One region of the Klebsiella sp. Sb-30 genome, then DNA from elsewhere that is predicted to be linked to it. Evidence: predicted binding sites of a transcription regulator. Region 1 holds the regulator's gene; each other region holds the start of a gene.
What was found. The regulator PurR, encoded in region 1, represses purine synthesis genes. The targets are predictions, from matches to a motif close to CANGCAAACGTTTGCNTG.
Positions count from the first base shown of each region.

Region 2: the regulator PurR is predicted to act here: its motif matches at 1,783-1,800, upstream of gcvT (glycine cleavage system aminomethyltransferase GcvT).
Region 3: the regulator PurR is predicted to act here: its motif matches at 3,147-3,164, upstream of purM (phosphoribosylformylglycinamidine cyclo-ligase).

Region 1 covers NZ_CM172749.1:2,372,478-2,379,563, reverse strand. The annotation lists gene AC236I_RS11140 (MFS transporter) at 1-469, opposite strand, end outside; gene cydH (cytochrome bd-I oxidase subunit CydH) at 633-722, opposite strand; gene purR (HTH-type transcriptional repressor PurR) at 1,019-2,044, shown strand; gene punR (DNA-binding transcriptional activator PunR) at 2,063-2,974, opposite strand; gene punC (purine nucleoside transporter PunC) at 3,084-4,268, shown strand; gene cfa (cyclopropane fatty acyl phospholipid synthase) at 4,564-5,712, shown strand; gene AC236I_RS11110 (riboflavin synthase) at 5,778-6,413, opposite strand; gene mdtK (MdtK family multidrug efflux MATE transporter) at 6,643-7,086, shown strand, end outside.
Region 2 covers NZ_CM172749.1:853,232-860,317, reverse strand. The annotation lists gene gcvP (aminomethyl-transferring glycine dehydrogenase) at 1-57, opposite strand, end outside; gene gcvH (glycine cleavage system protein GcvH) at 172-561, opposite strand; gene gcvT (glycine cleavage system aminomethyltransferase GcvT) at 586-1,680, opposite strand; gene ubiI (FAD-dependent 2-octaprenylphenol hydroxylase) at 2,116-3,318, opposite strand; gene ubiH (2-octaprenyl-6-methoxyphenyl hydroxylase) at 3,329-4,507, opposite strand; gene pepP (Xaa-Pro aminopeptidase) at 4,504-5,820, opposite strand; gene AC236I_RS04130 (YecA/YgfB family protein) at 5,844-6,422, opposite strand; gene zapA (cell division protein ZapA) at 6,589-6,918, shown strand; RNA gene ssrS (6S RNA) at 6,960-7,086, shown strand, end outside.
Region 3 covers NZ_CM172749.1:1,369,050-1,376,135, forward strand. The annotation lists gene ppk1 (polyphosphate kinase 1) at 1-1,141, opposite strand, end outside; gene purN (phosphoribosylglycinamide formyltransferase) at 1,415-2,056, opposite strand; gene purM (phosphoribosylformylglycinamidine cyclo-ligase) at 2,053-3,090, opposite strand; gene bglK (beta-glucoside kinase BglK) at 3,356-4,249, shown strand; gene AC236I_RS06560 (6-phospho-beta-glucosidase) at 4,260-5,690, shown strand; gene upp (uracil phosphoribosyltransferase) at 5,874-6,500, shown strand; gene uraA (uracil permease) at 6,597-7,086, shown strand, end outside.

The DNA.
Region 1 (7,086 bases):
CGATGGTCTCGCCAAGCCATGTCGCCGCCGGAACGCCGCCAATGTTAGCGATGGTTAACCCCATGAACATGGTCGCCACCGCACTGGCCTGTTTGTGTTTTGGCACCACGCTCGCCGCCACCACCGAACCGAGGCCGAAGAAAGCGCCGTGGTTAAGGCTGGTGATAATGCGCGAAATCAACAGCGTGGTGTAATCCGGCGCCATTGAGGAGAGGACGTTACCCAGCGTAAAGATCGCCATCAGAAAAATCAGCGCATTTCTGCGCGCGCGATGAGAGAGCAGCAAAGTCATCAGCGGCGCCCCGACCATCACGCCGATCGCATAAGCGCTGATCAGCATTCCCGCCGCCGGAATTGACACGTCGACGCCTTTGGCAATTACCGGCAGCAGCCCCATCGGGGAAAACTCCGTGGTGCCAATACCAAACGCGCCTATCGCCAGCGCTAACAAGGGAAAGTTGATTTTCATTCAATGACTCCAGCAGACCGCCATCGGCGACGGTATCTCATCAGAAGTCAAAAGCATGACATCAATCACAAAAAAACAAAAGTAAACGAAATGGCAAAAGATTTTTGCGAAATTGATAATAATGGCGGGATGTCGGGGGAAAGAGGCCTCTCCCCCGGATAAATCAGTGCAGCACCGCTGTCAGGCCGGCGGCCACGATGAGACCCAGGACAATAATCGTTGTCGTCAGCGAAAACTTTAAATCTGTATCCATCAATTTTTCCCCCCAGTTATCCCCACATGAAAAGTGAGCTTGCTCATTTTTGCACAATATAGCGCAAAAATCTTCCATGTTTTAGGGTGATGCACATTTTTGCTCTTCCCCTTTGCCGCAAGATCGGACAAAATCCCACGCTAATTTGAAAGCGTATCGGCCATTGACCCCTTCCTGTCGTTCTGTGTCGTTTTCCCGACGTGATGCAATGTTGAAAATTGTATTCAGGGTGTGTATAGGCAAACGTTTACGTATCGATAATCAGACGATCAGGTCAAGGTCTGGAGTGAGAAGTAATGGCAACAATTAAAGATGTAGCGAAGCGCGCAAACGTTTCCACTACAACAGTGTCACATGTAATTAACAAAACCCGTTTCGTGGCGGAAGAAACCCGCAACGCCGTGTGGGCGGCGATCAAAGAGCTGCACTACTCCCCCAGTGCCGTTGCTCGCAGCCTGAAGGTTAATCACACCAAATCGATTGGCCTGCTGGCCACCAGCAGCGAAGCGGCCTATTTCGCTGAGATTATTGAAGCCGTAGAAAAGAGCTGTTTCCAGAAAGGCTATACCCTGATTCTGGGCAATGCGTGGAACGATCTCGAAAAACAGCAGGCCTACCTGTCGATGATGGCGCAAAAGCGCGTCGACGGCCTGCTGGTTATGTGTTCTGAATATCCGGAATCGGTGCTCAGCATGCTGGAAGAGTACCGCCATATTCCGATGGTGGTAATGGACTGGGGTGAATCCAAAGCCGACTTCACCGATTCGGTCATCGATAACGCCTTCGAAGGCGGCTATATGGCCGGTCGCTATCTGGTGGAACGCGGCCACCGTGAAATCGGCGTGATCCCGGGTCCGCTGGAGCGTAATACCGGCGCCGGCCGCCTGGCGGGCTTTATGAAAGCCATGGAAGAAGCGCAGATCGCCGTTCCGGAAAGCTGGATTGTTCAGGGCGACTTCGAGCCTGAATCCGGCTACCGCGCCATGCAGCAGATCCTCAGCCAGCAGCATCGCCCGACGGCGGTCTTCTGCGGCGGCGACATCATGGCGATGGGCGCAATCTGTGCTGCGGATGAGATGGGACTGCGCGTGCCGCAGGACATTTCGCTGATCGGGTATGATAACGTGCGTAACGCCCGCTATTTCAGCCCGGCGCTGACCACCATCCACCAGCCGAAAGATTCGCTGGGGGAAGCGGCCTTCAATATGCTGATGGATCGTATCGTCAACAAGCGTGAAGAGTCGCAATCTATTGAGGTTCACCCGCGGCTGGTAGAGCGTCGCTCCGTCGTAGACGGCCCGTTCGTCGATTATCGTCGCTGATCGCCCGTGCGGCGCCGGTTACTCCGGCGCCCGCAGCCACTCCCGGTTCAACGTTTCGCTGTCCCCCAGATAATCCAACAGCCACGACAGCGCCGGTGACGTGTCGCTCTGCTGCCAGGTCAGGCAGCACGCGGCGTCCGGGAACGGGTTTTCCAGCGCCAGCGCGGTCCATTCACCGCGGTCAATCCAGGGGCGGGCAAAATGGCTCGGCACCATTCCTACGCACAATCCCGCCGAGAGGCAGGTAGCTGATGATTCCCAGTCCGGCACCACTACCCTTTTCTGGTTGTCCAGTAGCCAGGTCGTGCGTTTCGGTAACGAACGGGAAGTGTCCTCCCGGACCAGCGACGGCCAGTTGCGCAACACATCATCGCTCAGTGGCCCGTTCATCTGCGCCAGCGGGTGATGGCTGGCCACTACGCAATGCCAGCTCAGCATCCCCATATCGCGAAAGGCGTAGCGCCCCCCGACCGGAATCGAACGCGTTGCCCCGATAGCCAGTTCCACGCGCCCGTCGGCCAGCGCGTCCCAGACGCCGTTGAAGACCTCCTGAAAAACAATCAGCTCGACATCGGGAAAGTGACGATAAAAATCGACAATCATCTGACGCATACGGGCCGGTTTAACAATGTCGTCTACGGCTATCGACAGCTGGCCGCGCCAGCCGTTGGCTATCTGCTGACACTGCTGGCGAGTGATCTGCATTTTTTTGATAACAGATCGTCCTTCCTGTAAAAACCAGAGCCCGGCGGGGGTCAATTCGACATCGCGATGGCGGCGTTCAAAAAGCGGTACTGCCAGCCACTCCTCCAGCTGACGTACGGTATAACTGACCGCCGAAGGTACGCGGTGCAGCTCCTGAGCCGCTGCGCTAAAGCTGCCGTTGCGGGCGACAGCATCAACAACTTCGAGTGAGTATTCGGACCACATATTCTGCCTGCAAAAATTTTGAATGCATGTAGCAAATATTAGCGTTTCACAAGCCAGAATGCACTCCCTACACTCTGCGGCATCATACCTGCACCTATAAGAGAATGTTATGCAACAACCCGGGAAAGGATTTTTAGTGTGGCTGGCGGGACTCAGCGTGCTGGGTTTCCTCGCCACCGACATGTATCTGCCGGCCTTTTCGGCCATCCAGCAAGATCTCAATACGTCTGCGGCGTCGGTCAGCGCCAGTCTGAGCCTGTTCCTCGCCGGCTTCGCCATCGGACAGCTGTTCTGGGGCCCGCTCTCGGACCGCTACGGACGTAAACCGATTCTGCTGACCGGGCTGGCGATCTTCGCTATCAGCTGTCTGGGAATGCTGTGGGTGCGGGATGCCACCCTGATGCTGGTGCTGCGCTTTATTCAGGCGATCGGCGTCTGCGCGGCGGCGGTGACCTGGCAGGCGATGGTCACGGATTATTATCCAGCCCAGCGCACTAACCGTATTTTCGCCACCATCATGCCGCTGGTGGGTCTATCGCCGGCTCTGGCGCCGTTGCTCGGCAGCTGGCTGCTTGCCCATCTGGAATGGCAGGCCATTTTTGCCACCCTGTTTGCCATCGCCCTGCTGCTGATGGTACCCGCCCTACGCCTGAAGCCGGTCGTCAGGCCGCAGGGTGATGTCCGCGAGAAGTTGACCTTTATGACGCTGCTGCGTTCGCGCGAATACAGCGGCAACGTGCTGATTTACGCCGCCTGCTCCGCCAGCTTTTTTGCCTGGTTGACCGGGTCGCCGTTTATTCTCCATGAGATGGGCTACAGCCCGACCGCTATCGGTCTTAGCTATGTTCCGCAGACAATCGCCTTTTTAGTCGGTGGCTATGGATGCCGCGCGGCGCTGCAGAAATGGCAGGGCCAACAGCTGCTGCCCTGGCTGCTGGTGATTTTCGCCGTCAGCGTGGCTGCAACCTGGATGGTTGGTCGGGTTGAAGATGTCTCAATCATTGCGGTGATGATTCCCTTCTGCGTGATGGCCGTTGTCAATGGCGGGATTTACCCGATTGTTGTCGCCCAGGCGCTGAAGCCGTTCCCGCAGGCGACCGGCCGTGCCGCCGCGCTGCAGAATACGCTGCAGCTTGGTCTGTGCTTCCTGACCAGTCTGCTGGTCTCCGCGCTGATTGCCACACCGCTGCTCACCACCACCAGCGTGATGCTGGTCTCGATCGTGCTGGCCGGGCTGGGTTATTTTATGCAGCGTCACAGCGCCTGCCTGACTACCGAATCGTCGCATGCATAAACGCGTTTCGGCGATGTTAAGGCTCAGTAATTAGCCTGCTAATATATTTTTATTGAAAGCCGGATTTCAGCGGCCTATACTGAACCGGCTTCACATAAATAAAATATTTTTTACGATTAACGGCAGCAGGATGCGTCCCGTTTCACCATGGAAGGCCTTTCGGCAAGGGTTATCGCCCTTCCTCTGTTCTACGTCGGATAGCAGCTTCACGGATATTCCGTGAGATTTCTCACAAAGCCAAAAAAGCGTCTACGCTGTTTTAAGGTTCTGATCACTTGGGCGTGATGGAGAAGCTATGAGTTCATCGTGTATAGAAGAAGTAAGCGTACCAAACGACGACTGGTACCGAATTGCAACCGAATTGCTCGGTCGCGCGGGCATTGAGGTCAATGGCCCCGCCCCCTCCGATCTGCGGATTAACAATCCGCTCTTTTTTAAACGCGTTTTACAGGAAGGCTCGCTGGGGTTAGGCGAAAGCTATATGGACGGCTGGTGGGATTGTGAACGGCTGGATATATTCTTCCATAAAGTACTGCGCGCCGGGCTGGAAAATCAGCTCCCGCATCATCTCAAAGATACGTTGCGCATCGCAGGTGCTCGCCTGTTTAATCTACAAAGTAAAAAGCGCTCCTGGATTGTCGGAAAAGAACATTACGACCTCGGCAACGATCTTTTCAGCCGTATGCTCGACCCCTATATGCAATATTCCTGCGCCTACTGGAAAGAGGCGCAATCGCTGGAAGAGGCGCAGGTGGCAAAATTAGATCTTATTTGTCGCAAGCTGCAGCTGGAACCGGGGATGCGGGTGCTGGACATTGGCTGCGGCTGGGGTGGTCTGGCTTACTATATGGCCAAAAATTATCACGTTAGCGTAGTCGGCGTGACCATTTCTGCCGAGCAGCAAAAAATGGCCCAGCAAAGATGCGAAGGGTTAGACGTCACCATTTTGCTGCAGGACTATCGCGATCTGCATGACCACTTTGATCGCATTGTTTCCGTCGGGATGTTTGAACACGTGGGACCTAAAAATTACGCCACCTATTTTGAAGTGGTGGATCGTAATTTGAAACCTGACGGCCGTTTTTTATTGCACACCATTGGCTCCAAAAAAACGGACCACAGCGTCGATCCGTGGATCAATAAATATATTTTCCCCAACGGTTGTCTGCCTTCGGTTCGTCATATCGCGCAAGCCAGCGAATCCCATTTTGTGATGGAAGACTGGCATAATATCGGCGCCGATTACGATACTACGCTGATGTCCTGGTACGAACGTTTCCTGGCCAGCTGGCCCGATATCGCCGATAACTATTCGGAACGGTTTAAACGTATGTTTAGTTATTATCTGAACGCCTGCGCGGGGGCTTTTCGCGCGCGCGATATTCAGCTCTGGCAGGTGGTCTTTTCTCGCGGTGTTGAAAACGGCCTTCGCGTCGCCCGCTAAAAATATCCCCCGTTAAAACGGGGGATATTCTTTTCTTTTATGCTTCATCCGGCGGCGGCACCCGATCATTCATCGCTCAGGTGTTGTGCCGCTTCTTTGGCTGCCAGCACACGTTCCACGGTATCCACTACCGCCTGCGTTTGCGGGTCGATCTCAATATTCACCCGATCGCCGAGTTTTTTAATGCCAAGCGTGGTGCGCTGCAGCGTTTCCGGGATCAAATGCACGCAAAAACGCGTCGGGGTCACTTCTCCGACCGTCAGGCTGATCCCGTCAACGCCGATGAATCCTTTATAGAGGATATATTTCATCAGCGTCGGGTCCTGAACCTTAAACCAGATCTGGCGGTTATTTTCCGAAGTCAGGATCTTGACGATTTCCGCCGTGGTCATAATATGACCGGACATCAGATGGCCGCCGATCTCATCGCTGAATTTTGCCGCTCGTTCCACGTTCACCACGTCCCCCACCTCTACCGCGCCGAGGTTGGTAATACGCAGCGTCTCTTTCATCAGGTCAAAACTGATGCGCGGACCGTCAATTTCGGTGACTGTCAGGCAGCAACCATTGTGCGCCACCGATGCCCCGGTCTCGATGCCGGCAAGCATATGCTCAGGCAGCTCCACCACATGGGTGCGAAAATTGGGTTTTTCATCGATGGACACCACTTTAGCGGTCCCCTGCACAATGCCAGTAAACATGCTTTACTCCTGTAGACTTTCGTGACGGTATCATTACCGTTATACCTGTCGGGAACAATACCAGTTGGCAAAACAGGTTGCCAGCGCGCATCGTGCCCTACCATTTTTTCACTGGCTTAATGGCGCATCATCGCTACAATAGACTGGAAAACCCCTCAGCTCTTTCTTCTTGCTGCCAATTACGGCGGCTTTTTTAGTCTCAAAATAACAACAATATAAAGGTGTTCACGTGCAGAAGTATTTTATTGAAGCGCGTCAGTTATTAGCCCTGGCCATTCCTGTGATCCTGGCACAGGTCGCCCAGACCTCTATGGGCTTTGTCGATACCGTGATGGCGGGTGGCTATAGCGCCACCGATATGGCTGCCGTCGCGATTGGGACCTCTATCTGGCTCCCCGCAATTCTCTTTGGCCACGGTCTGCTGCTGGCGCTGACGCCGGTTATCGCCCAGCTAAACGGCTCCGGCCGCCGCGACCGCATTGCCCATCAGGTTCGTCAGGGGTTCTGGCTGGCGGGATTCGTTTCGCTGCTGGTTATGGTCGTGCTGTGGAACGCCGGGTACATCATCAGCTCGATGCACAATATCGACCCGGCCCTCGCTGAAAAAGCGGTAGGCTACCTGCGCGCGCTGCTGTGGGGCGCCCCCGGCTACCTCTTCTTCCAGGTCGCTCGT
Region 2 (7,086 bases), 1.5 Mb from region 1:
GATGTGACGTTCAATAAAGGCGCCGCGGTTTTCAAGCTGACCTAAAGTCTGAGTCATGAGCGATGGTTCCTGAAACGTGCAGTGAATCGTATGTGTCTTTACTTACCTGAACAGGCAAAAATCATTCACGCTGCCGGCAGCAGATGCCCGCAGCGTGAAGGGGCAAGATATTTACTCGTTTTCCAGCAGCGCCGCATAGGCGTCCGCGTCAAGCAGAGCCGCAACCTGCGCTTCATCGCTGGCCTTAATTTTAAAGATCCAGCCGTCCGCGTACGGGTCGCTGTTCACCAGCTCCGGAGAGTCGTTGAGCTCTTCGTTCACCGCCACAATCTCGCCGCTAATCGGGGCATAAATATCCGAAGCAGCTTTCACCGACTCGGCAACCGCGCAGTCGTCACCCGCTTCAACGGTTGCGCCAACGTCCGGCAGATCGACGAAAACCATATCGCCAAGCAGTTCCTGGGCATGTTCGGTGATCCCGACGGTGTAGGTGCCGTCAGCTTCTTTGCGCAGCCATTCGTGTTCTTTACTGTATTTCAGTTCTGCTGGTACGTTGCTCATCAATTAATCTCCAAAAAGGGGGAATCACACCACGGCTTTGCCGTTGCGTACAAAAACAGGTTTAGTCACTTTTACCGGCATTTCGCGGTTGCGAATCTGCACAATGGCCGTCTCGCCGATACCGGCCGGTACGCGCGCCAGCGCGATACTGTAGCCCAGCGTCGGGGAGAAGGTGCCGCTGGTGATAATACCTTCTTTCTGATTACCGTCTGCATCGCTAAAGCGCACCGGCAAACCGCCGCGCAGGACGCCTTTCTCGGTCATCACCAGACCCACCAGCTGCTCGGTACCTTTTTCACGCTGCAGCTCCAGCGCTTCGCGGCCGATGAACGCGCGATCTGCCGGTTCCCAGGCAATGGTCCAGCCCATATTTGCAGCCAGCGGAGAGATGCTTTCATCCATCTCCTGGCCATACAGGTTCATCCCCGCTTCCAGACGCAAGGTATCGCGAGCGCCCAGACCGCACGGCTTCACGCCTGCGTCCAGCAGGCCACGCCAGAAATCAGCAGCCTGCTCATTCGGCATGGCGATTTCGTACCCGGCTTCACCGGTATAACCGGTGGTCGCAATAAACAGATCGCCGGCCTGCACGCCAAAGAACGGTTTCATCCCTTCTACGGCCTGACGCTGTGCGTCGGTGAACAGGGTTGCCGCTTTCGCTTTCGCCTGTGGTCCCTGTACGGCAATCAGCGAAAGATCGTCACGGACGGTCATTTCAAGACCATAGGGTTCAGCCTGTTGAGTAATCCAGGCGAGGTCTTTTTCACGGGTGGCGGAGTTAACAACGAGGCGGAAATAATCTTCGGTAAGGAAATAGACAATCAGGTCATCGATGACGCCGGCTGATGCGGTAAGCATACCGGTATACAGCGCTTTGCCGGGTACCGTCAGCTTCGCGACATCGTTAGCCAGCAGATAGCGCAGAAACTCCCGGATGCGGCTGCCGTGGAAGTCGACGATGGTCATGTGCGAGACATCGAACATACCGGCGTCGCCCCGCACCGCGTGGTGCTCATCAATCTGGGAACCGTAATGTAGCGGCATCATCCAGCCATGGAAGTCCACCATGCGAGCGCCGCACAGCGTGTGTTGTTCATACAACGGAGTCTGTTGAGCCATCTTTTCCTCATCGAATAAAACGGAACCCGCTACTGGGTTGGGCGATGTCATTGGGGCGATTTCGCACCACGAAATCCGCCGTCGGCGCCATGTCCGGGCACCGACGCAAACGTTCTCTTTTGCCTGAACTTACCACCGAACCCGGCGCTAAACCATAAGCTAAATCAGGACATCACATTAGCTTATGACTAAAAGTCGCCAAAAAGACTACAGAGTTATTGACTGGAAAAAAGCGATTTATGCCACATAAAATTAACATCATGGCCTGATATTACCGAGCATGATGGTATTTTATGCGAAAAAAGAGGCCTGTTTTCTGTTGCAAAAAAAGAGAGGCATTAATAAAACTAATGCGAAAAAATGGGTGAGATTAGATTATTTCAAATGAGAGGAGAAAACCCGGCGCCGGGGCCGGGAGAGAGAAGTGTGACGCGCTTAACGTAACCAGGCAGGAAGATCGTTTAAGCCCATGGCCTGGCGAATCAACTGCGGTTTGACGCCCGGTAGCGTATCCGCCAGTTTGAGGCCAATATCGCGCAGCAGTTTCTTCGCCGGGTGGCTGCCAGAGAACATTTCGCGGAAGCCCTGCATCCCCGCCAGCATCAGCGCGGCGCTGTGCTTACGGCTACGTTCATAGCGACGTAGATACAGGTACTGACCAATATCCTTGCCCTGCGCATGCAGACGACGGAGTTCATCGATCAGTTCCGCTGCATCCATAAAGCCCAGATTTACCCCCTGGCCGGCCAGCGGGTGGATAGTGTGCGCGGCATCGCCAACCAGCGCCAGACGATGCGCGGCGAACTGGCGCGCGTAGCGACCGGTCAACGGGAAAGTCTGACGCTCGCTTGCAAGCTGGCACAGGCCAAGCCGGTTATCGAAGGCAATATTCAGCGCCTGATTAAACACCGCCTCGTCGGCCAGCTGCATCCGCTGTGCTTCCTGCGGCGACAGCGACCAGACGATCGAACACAGATGCGGATCGTTCAGCGGCAGAAACGCCAGAATGCCATCGCCGTGAAACGCCTGACGGGCAATCGCCTGATGCGGTTCTTCGGTTCGGATAGTGGCAACCAGCGCATGATGGCGGTAGTCCCAGAACGTCAGCGGTATATCCGCTTTGTTGCGCAACCAGGAGTTTGCTCCGTCGGCGCCGACCACCAGCCTGGCGGTCAGCATCTTGCCATCCTGCAAGCTGAGAAATGCTTCGTTTTCTCCCCACGCCACCTGCTGCAGCTGAGCCGGGGCCAGCAGCGTGACGTCGGCGCAACGCTGCGCCTTTTGCCACAGCGCATGATGAACGATCGCATTTTCAATAATATGGCCAAGGTGGCTGAAGCCCATACTCTGGTCATCAAAGCTAATGTGGCCAAAGCTGTCCTTATCCCACACTTCCATACCGTGATAACAGCTGGCGCGCCGGGCGATAATCTCCGGCCAGACATCCAGCCGGGTCAGCAGTTTTTCGCTGGCGGCGTTAATGGCTGATACCCGCAGCGCCGGCGGCGCATCGGCGTTTAACGGCTGCGGCTCGGCTTGTTCCAGCACCGCAACCCGCAGCCCGCTCCCCTGCAAACCGCAGGCTACCGCCAGGCCCACCATGCCACCGCCAACAATGGCAACATCAACACTTTGCACGTTCAACTCCTTAACGAGGAACCCAACCAAGGGTACGCTGCGCCAGCGCGTCACGCGCCGGGGTAAATAATTCCATCGCCATCAGACCCACGTTACGCCCCGCCACCAGCGGCGCCCAACGATTAGCAAACAGATACACCAGCCCATCGGTCACGCCGATAGTCGCGGCCTTATCATCCGCTCGCCGCGCCTGATAGTGACAAAGAAGTGAGTAATCGCCGGGGTCCTGCCCGTTAGCGCAGGCCTGCGCCAGCGTTTCCGCCAGGCTCATCACATCCCGCAGACCGAGATTAAAGCCCTGCCCGGCGATGGGATGCAGCGTCTGCGCCGCATTACCGACCAGCGCCAGGCGATGGGAAACCGGGCGCATAGCGGTGGTCAACGTCAAGGGATAAACGCTGCGCTTCCCGGCATGCGTGATGCGCCCCAGCCGCCAGCCAAATGCCTGCTGCAGCTGCTCGCAAAATTGCGCATCGGACCAACCCAGGACCTCATCGCGCCGCGACTGCGGGTGACACCATACCAACGAACAGCGTCCGTGTGACATCGGCAGCATGGCCAGCGGACCATGTTCGGTGAAGCGTTCAAAGGCACGCCCTTCATGGGGCAACGCCGTGCTGACGTTGGCAATAATCGCCAGCTGCTCGTAAGGCTGCTGCTGCCAGCTCATGCCGCAGCGGGCGCCCAGCGTGGAGCGCGAACCATCGGCGGCAACCAGCAGCCGGCCTTCGATCGTCTCGCCGCTATCCAGGGTGATGCTGACTCCCTCCTGCCACCGGGTGACGTCTTCGACTTTCGCCGGGCAGTGTAAGGTAATGCCCGGCGCTTCGCGCAGTTGCGCAAACAATCGCTGGCCGATATCGTGCAATTCCACCACCTGGCCAAGCGCCGCCAGGCCGTAATCCTGCGCATCAAGGGTCACGAATCCCGCATGTCCGCGGTCGCTGACGTGAACACGCTGAATCGGCGTCGCGCAATCGGCAATGCCTTGCCAGATGCCGGTACGCGCCAGCTGCTGGCAGGTCCCCGCCGCCAGCGCAATCGCGCGGGCATCAAACCCCGGATGCTGCGACGAATCCGGCTGCGCCGCCTCGACCAGATGTACCGGCAGCGCGCCGTGGGTTAAGCGCGAGATTGCTAACGCCAGGGTTGCCCCGGTCATCCCCCCGCCAACGATCAGGATGCTCATGACCGCCGCGCCGCCGCCATCAGCGCCTCAATATCGTCGGCTTTTTTCACCACGCCGGCGGTGAGGTTTTCGTTGCCGTCTTCGGTAATGACGATATCGTCTTCAATACGCACGCCGATGCCGCGATACTGTGGCGGCACGTCGGCGTCGGCGGCAATATAGAGACCCGGTTCAACGGTCAATACCATGCCCGGCTCAAGGAGACGCGAGCGATCGACATCGTAGCGGCCAACATCATGGACATCGAGTCCCAGCCAGTGGCTCAGACCATGCATAAAGTATGGACGGTGGGCGTTGTTCTCCATCAGCTCGTCAACATCCCCTTTCAGGATGCCGAGGCGCACCAGACCGGTGATCATAATGCGCACCACCTGCTGGTTAACCTGCTGAATGGAGGTGCCAGGACGGTAAAGCTCCAGCGCGGTTTCCAGCGACGCGAGGACAATATCGTAAATCTCGCGCTGCGCCGGGCTGAATTTCCCGTTTACCGGGAAGGTGCGGGTGATATCGCCCGCATAGCCGCGGTATTCACAGCCGGCGTCAATCAGCACCAAATCGCCATCGCGCAGCTCGGATTCGTTTTCCGTGTAATGGAGAATACAGCCGTTTTCCCCGCCGCCCACGATGGTGTTATAGGAGGGGAAACGGGCGCCGTGGCGGTTGAATTCATGCAGAATTTCCCCTTCCAGCTGGTATTCGAACATGCCCGGACGGCATTTCTGCATTGCGCGGGTATGAGCCAGCGCGGAAATTTCACCAGCGCGGCGCATCACCTCCAGCTCTTCCGGCGATTTAAACAGGCGCATCTCATGCACCATCGGCCGCCAGTCAATCACAGAGCCGGGCGCCTGCAGATTCTGGCGCCCGCCTTTACGCAGTTTTTCCAGCGCGTTGAAGACGATTTTGTCAGCGTAGGCATATTCGCCCTGGGCAAAATAGATCGCATCGAGGCCGTTAAGCAGCTGGAACAGCTGCTGGTTAATTTCGCTGAACGCCAGAGCGCGGTCGACGCCCAGCTTCGATGGCGCGGCCTCCTGCCCCAGACGACGGCCGAACCAGATCTCTGCGGTCAGATCGCGGACGCGGTTAAACAGCACGCTATGGTTGTGGGTGTCGTCGCTTTTAATCAACACCAGCAGGGCTTCCGGCTCATTAAATCCCGTGAAGTACCAAAAATCGCTGTTCTGCCGGTAGGGGTATTCTGAATCTGCGCTGCGGACCGCTTCCGGTGCGGCGAAAATCAGCGCGGCGCTGCCTGGCTGCATCTGCGCCAGCAATGCCTGGCGACGAGAAAGAAATTCCTGCTGTGTCATGACGCCCCCTCAACAAATTATCATTAGTGTAATGTTGGCTTGCGAACTTCCGGCGCGGTTGGCTGCTGGCGAGAAAAGGTTTCGTGGCACAGCAGCGCAGCGACGCGCACGTACTCGATAATCTCTTCCAACGACATCTCCAGCTCTTCCTGATCTTCGTCTTCGTCGTACCCCAGTTGCGCAATGTTACGCAGGTCGTCGATAGCTTCGCCGGTTTCGTCTTTGATTTTATCCAGTTTAGGCTGCGTGACGCCCAGACCGAGCAGGAAATGGTTAACCCAACCGGCCAGCGCGTCGGCGCGTTCAAACACGCTTACCGCGTCACCTTCCGGTAAATAGAGCTGAAACAAGAAACCGTCGTCTTCCAGCGAGTCGCTGGTCACGGAATGTATGGTGCGCAGAGACTCGGCCAGCTCGTGACCAAATGCGAGGCCTTCGTTAGTCAGGTCGTGCACCAGCGGTTGCCAGCTGCTGTCTTTATTGCCGCCGCACAGGATCCCACTGATCAAACCGTGCATTTCGGCCGGGGTTAAGCCCACGCCCTGTTGGTTCAGTAACTGGTCTACGGCGTTGTAACCAGGCATTTCGTTCTGTATAGACATGCGCATTCGTCATCGTTGGGAGGAATATTCATGGTATGCTACCACTTTGGACCCTGGTGAACCAGAATAGGGCTTGTACCTTCGCACCAGGGTAGCTATAGTGTCGCCCCTTTGCAGTCCCGGATTCGGGCGTGAAGGCCGCGCAGTCAATCAGCAGGAAGGTGGCATGTCTGCACAACCCGTCGATCTCCAAATTTTTGGCCGTTCACTCCGCGTGAATTGCCCGCCTGAACAAAGGGATGCCTTGAATCAGGCAGCTGATGACCTGAATCAGCGGTTGCAAGATTTAAAAGAACGCACTAGAGTCACAAATACTGAGCAGCTGGTCTTCATCGCCGCGTTGAACATCAGCTATGAGTTGACTCAGGAAAAAGCGAAAACCCGCGATTACGCCTCCAGCATGGAACAGCGTATTCGGATGCTTCAGCAGACCATCGAACAAGCGTTGCTTGAGCAAGGTCGCATAAGCGAAAGAACCGGGCCGAAGTTTGAATAACACTTTGCAATTAACTGTGTTAGAGTAAGCGCAAGAACAAAATTTCTCTGAGATGTTTGCAAGCGGGCCAGTCCCCTGAGCCGATATTTCATACCACAAGAATGTGGCGCTCCATGGTTGGTGAGCATGCTCGGTCCGTCCGAGAAGCCTTAAAACTGTGACGACGCA
Region 3 (7,086 bases), 1.0 Mb from region 1:
TGATCCGTGAGTCTTTGGCAACGCGATAAATGTTGATTTTGATTGCCAGCACGCTCGGATCGAATGAGGCCTGGCGCAGCAGCTCCAGCACGTGCTCAAAGGTATGATACGGGTAGTACAGCAGCACGTCGCGTTCGCGAATGGCGTCAAACCCGTTGCGGAACTTATCAAACCAGGTGTGGCGCAGGCGCGGCAGCGGCTTGTTGACCAGATTGGCCTTACCGACGTTCGGGAAGCCGATAAAGTCTTTAAAATTATGATAGCGCCCGCCTGGCAGCATTGAATCGTAGCGTGAAATGGAGAACATCTCGCGCAGCATTTCCACCATGGTGTCCGGCATATCGCGCTGATAAACAAAACGCACCGGTTCCGCCGTCAGACGCTGCTTCAGACTCGAAGACATCAGCTCCATCAGGCTCGACTCCATCTCGTGCACCAGATCGTACTCGGCGTCGCGGGTCATTTTCATCGAGTAGGCGTTCAGCGCATCGTAGTCAAAGAAGCCTTTAAAGATATCATCCAGGCAGTAACGCAGGATGTTATCAAGCAGGATCATTGGTTTGCGGCGACGCGGTGCTTCCGGCGGCAGATTGACAAACCGCGGGACTTTATCTGACGGAATCTCCAGCAGGGCGTAATTGATGGTTTCCCCGCGGATGATTTCGACCGCCAGATAGGTGTAATCATCTTTCAGGAACTGGATCAGATCCGTTTCTGGGTTAATCAGGATCGGGGTGATGTGCTGACGCAGGTACTGTTTAAAATAGTTGCGTAGCCAGGACTGCTGATTCACCGAAAGCTGGCGTTCATTGATCAAAAAGATCTGGTTACGCGCCATCTCCAGCAGCAGCTCATTATACAGGCTGTCAAATTCCTGGTCAGCCTTCAGAACGCGGGCCTGAATTTTGCCTAACAAATGGCGAGAATGGGCGGTACTCCCTTGTTCTTCGCTAATTATGATACGGCGCTTAAGTTCAGCGAAGCGCACTTTATAAAATTCATCGAGGTTGTTGGAGTAGATGCCCAAAAAGCGCATGCGCTCAATCAGTGGATTGCTTTTATCCGCCGCTTCCTGAAGTACGCGTTCGTTAAAGGACAACCAGCTGAGTTCTTTCTCGATATATAGCTTTTCCTGGCCCATTACAACTCACACTCCGGTTGATTGATGTTGCTTTTTCATTATGGCGAGCTTTGCCATTGAATGTCCAACTATGTCAAAGAAGTATGACAGTTTTCTTTCAATCTGCTGTGAACAAAAACGGTGGCGAGCAAGTGCCGATATTGTGTGCAAAACGAGGCTGTGCCTGGAGATAAACCGGGCAAAAATCATCGCTGATTTAAACAAAACAGAGGGAAAGCGGCTGAGGCTGAACCGATAAAATGCGCCTCTGGCGAGTGCCGGAGGCGCTGATGATTATTCTTCGGCCGCATGGCCCTGCGGCGGCAGAGGGGCGTTGTCAAGCCAGGCCTGATTTCCCTCCATGCGCAGACGACCGTCCATAAACCAGCTCACCACCAGCGGGTAGATGGCATGTTCCTGTGTCTGCACGCGGGCGGTAATCTCGTCTTCACTATCCCCGGCAAAAACCGGCACTTTGGCCTGCAGAATCACCGGACCACCGTCGAGCTCATCGGTGACGAAATGCACCGATGTACCGTGTTCCTCATCGCCGTTTTCCAGTACCTGGCGATGCGTATGCAGCCCCGGGTATTTTGGCAACAGCGATGGGTGGATATTCAGCAGGCGCCCCTGATAATGGGCGACAAACGCCGGGCTAAGGATCCGCATATAGCCTGCCAGCACCACCAGATCCGGCGCATAAGCATCGATCTCATGCATCAGCTCGCGATCGAAGGCTTCGCGATTGGCAAACTGGCTGGCCGATAACGCATGGGCCGGAATACCGGCCTCACGCGCGCGTTCAAGGCCGAACGCGTCGGCCTTATTGCTGAATACCGCTCTCAGGGTGCCGTTAATCTGCTTTCGGGTGCAGGCATCAATTATCGCCTGCAAATTGCTTCCGTTACCGGAAATCAGCACCACAATGTTTTTCATTCAATGACCACACGCTGTTCGGAATCAGAAGCTTTGATATAGCCGATTTTCCACGCGTTTTCACCTTTCTCGTTCAGCAGCGCGATGGCGCTGTCGGCGACTTCAGCCGGCAGGGCGATAACCATGCCGACGCCGCAGTTAAAGGTACGGTACATTTCATGGCTGCTGACGTTACCGGCCTGCTGCAACCAGTTGAAGACCTCTGGCCATTGCCAGGAGGACTCGTCGATGACCGCCTGGGTGTTATCCGGCAGAACGCGCGGAATGTTTTCCCAGAAGCCGCCGCCGGTCAGGTGGGCAATTGCGTGGACTTCAACGTTAGCAATCAGCTCCAGAACCGACTTAACGTAGATGCGAGTCGGCGCCAGCAGATGGTCGGCCAGCGGTGAACCATTCAGATCGGTCGTCTGCGGATCGACGCCGCTGACTTCGATAATTTTACGCACCAGCGAGTAGCCGTTGGAATGCGGACCGCTGGAGGCCAGCGCGACCAGCACGTCACCATCGGCAACTTTGCTACCATCGATAATTTCTGATTTTTCTACTACGCCGACGCAAAAGCCCGCGACGTCATAGTCATCGCCGTGGTACATGCCCGGCATTTCTGCCGTTTCGCCGCCAACCAGCGCACAGCCTGACTGCAGGCAGCCTTCCGCGATGCCGCTGATGACGCTGGCTGCCGTATCGACATCCAGTTTACCGGTTGCATAGTAGTCGAGGAAAAACAGGGGTTCTGCACCCTGGACCACCAGGTCATTGACGCACATCGCCACCAGGTCAATACCGATAGTATCGTGGCGCTTCAGGTCCATTGCCAGCCGCAGCTTGGTGCCGACGCCGTCAGTGCCGGAAACCAGAACCGGCTCGCGGTATTTTTGCGGCAATGCGCACAGTGCGCCGAATCCGCCCAGTCCACCCATCACTTCCGGGCGTCGGGTTTTCTTCACCACACCCTTGATACGGTCGACGAGCGCGTTGCCTGCATCAATATCTACGCCGGCATCTTTATAGCTGAGAGAGGTTTTATCGGTCACTGCGAAATCTCCACACATTTGCGGTAGCAAGAAAAATCGGCGCAATTCTAACAGGGAAAGCAAACGTTTGCGAGCCTGCTTTGCAGTCGGCGTTAATCGGCAGCGATATGAACAAATTTGAAGCGGTTCACGAAAATGAAACCGGGTACATTCTTGTGCTTGCCTCTGACATCGGGAATAGCCATCATGCCACTGAAACCGGTTTCTGTTTTTGTTCAAGAGAGCCGAAGGTAGATTCTGCGGGGATTCAGGAGGAAGAGACGGGATGAGCATTGCCGCATTTGATATCGGTGGAACGGCGTTGAAAATGGGCGTCAGCACCGCTGCAGGCGAACTGCGTGAAAAAGGCAAGCAGTCGATTATCGATAGCGATGGCGACCAGATACTGCAAGCGATGCTGGCGTGGATTGTCGCTCACCCGGCGTGTGAAGGCGTGGCGATCAGCGCGCCTGGCTATGTCAACCCGCACACCGGCTTTATCGAAATGGGCGGCGCAATCCGTAAGTTCGATAATTTCGCCATTAAGCGCTGGCTGGAGCAACAGACCGGGCTTCCCGTCGCCATCGAAAACGATGCGAACTGCGTCCTGCTCGCTGAGCGCTGGCGGGGCAAAGCCGCCGAGATGAGTGATTTTCTGGTCCTGACGATTGGCACCGGCATCGGCGGGGCGATCTTCTGTAATAACCGACTGGTGCACGGCGCCAGTTTTCGCGCCGGCGAATTCGGCTATATGCAGACCGATCGTCCGGGCACCCGCGATGTTCGCCGCTATTCAATGAATGAAAACTGCACGATGCGCGTATTGCGCCAGCGCTATGCCGACCATTTCGGCAAAACGCTGGAAGAGGTGACTGGGGAAGAGATATTCGATCGCTACGATACGGGCGACGTGACCTGCCAGCGGCTGGTGGCTGACTTTTTCAACGGTCTCGGTAGCGGTCTGTATAACCTGGTGAACATTTTTGATCCGCAGGCCATTTTCATCGGCGGCGGCATTGTGGAACGGCCGGGCTTTTTGGCGCTGCTGCGTGAACATCTGGCCTGGTTCGGTATCGCGGACTATCTCGACACCGTCAGCCACGGCAACGACGCCGGTTTGATGGGGGCGGTTTACCATTTTAATCAGCAAAACCGATCGCTTAACGGCGATCGCGCATAAGGAAGAGAACATGTCTGGATTTAAAGAAGGTTTTCTGTGGGGCGGCGCGGTGGCGGCGCATCAGCTGGAAGGTGGCTGGCAGGAAGGAGGTAAAGGCGTCAGCGTGGCTGATGTGATGACCGCCGGCGCACACGGCGTGCCGCGTGAAATCACCGATGGCGTACTGCCGGGGAAAAATTATCCCAACCATGAGGCGATTGATTTTTACCATCGTTATAAAGAAGACATTCAGCTGTTTGCTGAAATGGGATTCAAATGCTTCCGCACTTCGATTGCCTGGACACGTATCTTCCCGCTGGGCGATGAGCGGGAGCCTAACGAAGCAGGGCTCCAGTTCTATGACGACCTGTTTGATGAATGCCTGAAGTACGGCATTGAACCGGTGATCACGCTCTCTCACTTCGAGATGCCTTACCATCTGGTGACCGAGTATGGCGGCTGGCGTAACCGTAAGCTGATCGATTTCTTCGTCCGCTTTGCGAAAGTGGTGTTCGATCGCTATCAGCACAAAGTGAAGTACTGGATGACCTTTAATGAGATCAACAACCAGGCTAACTTCCACGAAGATTTTGCCCCGTTTACCAACTCAGGTCTGAAGTATCTGCCGGATGAAGATCGCGAACCGGTGATGTATCAGGCGGCGCACTATGAGCTGGTGGCCAGCGCCCTGGCGGTAAAAGCTGCCCGTGAGATAAATCCCTCGCTGCAGGTGGGTTGCATGATTGCCATGTGCCCGATTTATCCGTTCTCCTGTGCCCCGAACGATATGATGATGGCAATGAACGCCATGCATCGCCGTTACTGGTTTACCGACGTTCATGTTCGCGGTAAGTACCCGCAGCATCTGCTGAACTACTTCGCGCGCCGCGGTTTTACGCTCGATATCACCGCAGAAGATCGTCAGGCGCTGGCCGAAGGCTGCGTCGACTATATTGGCTTTAGCTACTATATGTCGTTTGCCACGAAAGCGACCGATGATAACCCGCAGCTGGATTATGACGAGACCCAAAGCCTGGTCTCTAATCCGTACGTGCAGAAGTCAGACTGGGGCTGGCAGATTGACCCGGTGGGTCTGCGCTACTCCCTGAACTGGTTCTGGGATCATTACCAGCTGCCGCTGTTTATTGTTGAGAACGGCTTCGGGGCCATCGACGTGCGCGAAGCTGACGGCACGGTGAACGATCGTTACCGTATCGATTATCTCTCCGCGCATATTGCCGAGATGAAAAAAGCGGTGGTTGAGGACGGCGTTGACCTGATGGGCTATACCCCGTGGGGATGTATCGACCTCGTTTCCGCCGGTACCGGTGAAATGAAGAAACGCTACGGATTTATCTACGTCGATAAAGATAACGAAGGCAACGGAACGCTGGACCGCAGCCGGAAGCAATCTTTCTCCTGGTATCAACAGGTTATCAGCAGCAACGGCGAAACATTGTAAAACACCCCTCAAGTCTTGTGTGACCCCGCCTGTGCGGGGTTTTTTTATTTTGTTTTATACTGGCTCAGGCAGCGCAAAGCATTTTGGTTGATCCCGGTCAAACATATCGGCTATGGCGCAAATGGAAAAAAGCGGTATAATCCCGCGATTTTTTTTGTGGCTGCCCCTCAGAGGAGAAAGAGAATGAAGATTGTGGAAGTGAAACACCCGCTCGTCAAACACAAGCTGGGCCTGATGCGTGAGCACGACATCAGCACCAAACGCTTCCGTGAACTTGCCTCAGAGGTAGGTAGCTTGCTGACTTATGAAGCCACTGCCGATCTGGAGACAGAGAAAGTCACCATCGAGGGCTGGAATGGTCCGGTAGAAATCGAGCAGATCAAAGGGAAGAAAATCACCGTTGTGCCGATTCTGCGCGCCGGTCTGGGGATGATGGAAGGGGTTCTGGAGCACGTACCGAGCGCGCGTATCAGCGTGGTAGGGATCTATCGTGACGAAGAGACGCTGGAGCCGGTTCCTTATTTCCAGAAGCTGGTGTCGAATATCGACGAACGCATGGCGCTGGTGGTTGACCCGATGCTGGCAACCGGTGGTTCGATGATCGCCACTATCGACCTGCTGAAAAAAGCGGGCTGCTCCAGCATTAAGGTGCTGGTTCTGGTGGCGGCGCCGGAAGGGATTGCCGCGCTGGAGAAAGCGCATCCGGATGTTGAGATGTATACCGCATCCATTGACCAGGGCCTCAACGAGCACGGATACATTATTCCGGGGCTCGGCGATGCCGGCGATAAGATTTTTGGTACCAAGTGATTACATAGATAATAAGAAGCCGACTTTAAGAGTCGGCTTTTTTTTGAATAAAACAAACTCACAGCAACTAATAAACGACTCTTAGAGGAAAACGCTATGACGCGCCGCGCAATCGGGGTGAGTGAAAGACCGCCGCTTTTACAGACTATCCCACTGAGTTTGCAGCATCTGTTCGCTATGTTTGGCGCAACGGTTCTGGTGCCCGTTCTGTTTCATATCAACCCGGCTACCGTCCTGCTGTTTAACGGCATTGGGACATTGCTGTATCTTTTCATCTGTAAGGGAAAAATCCCGGCCTATCTCGGATCGAGCTTCGCATTTATATCCCCGGTGTTGCTGCTGCTGCCGCTGGGGTATGAGGTGGCGCTGGGTGGCTTCATTATGTGCGGCGCTCTGTTCTGCATCGTCTCCTTTATTGTCAAAAAAGCCGGCACCGGCTGGCTGGACGTGATGTTCCCGCCGGCGGCTATGGGGGCCATTGTCGCGGTTATCGGCCTCGAACTGGCGGGCGTCGCTGCCAATATGGCTGGCCTGCTGCCGGCTGACGGGCAATCGCCGGACAGCAAAACCATCATTATTTCGATGG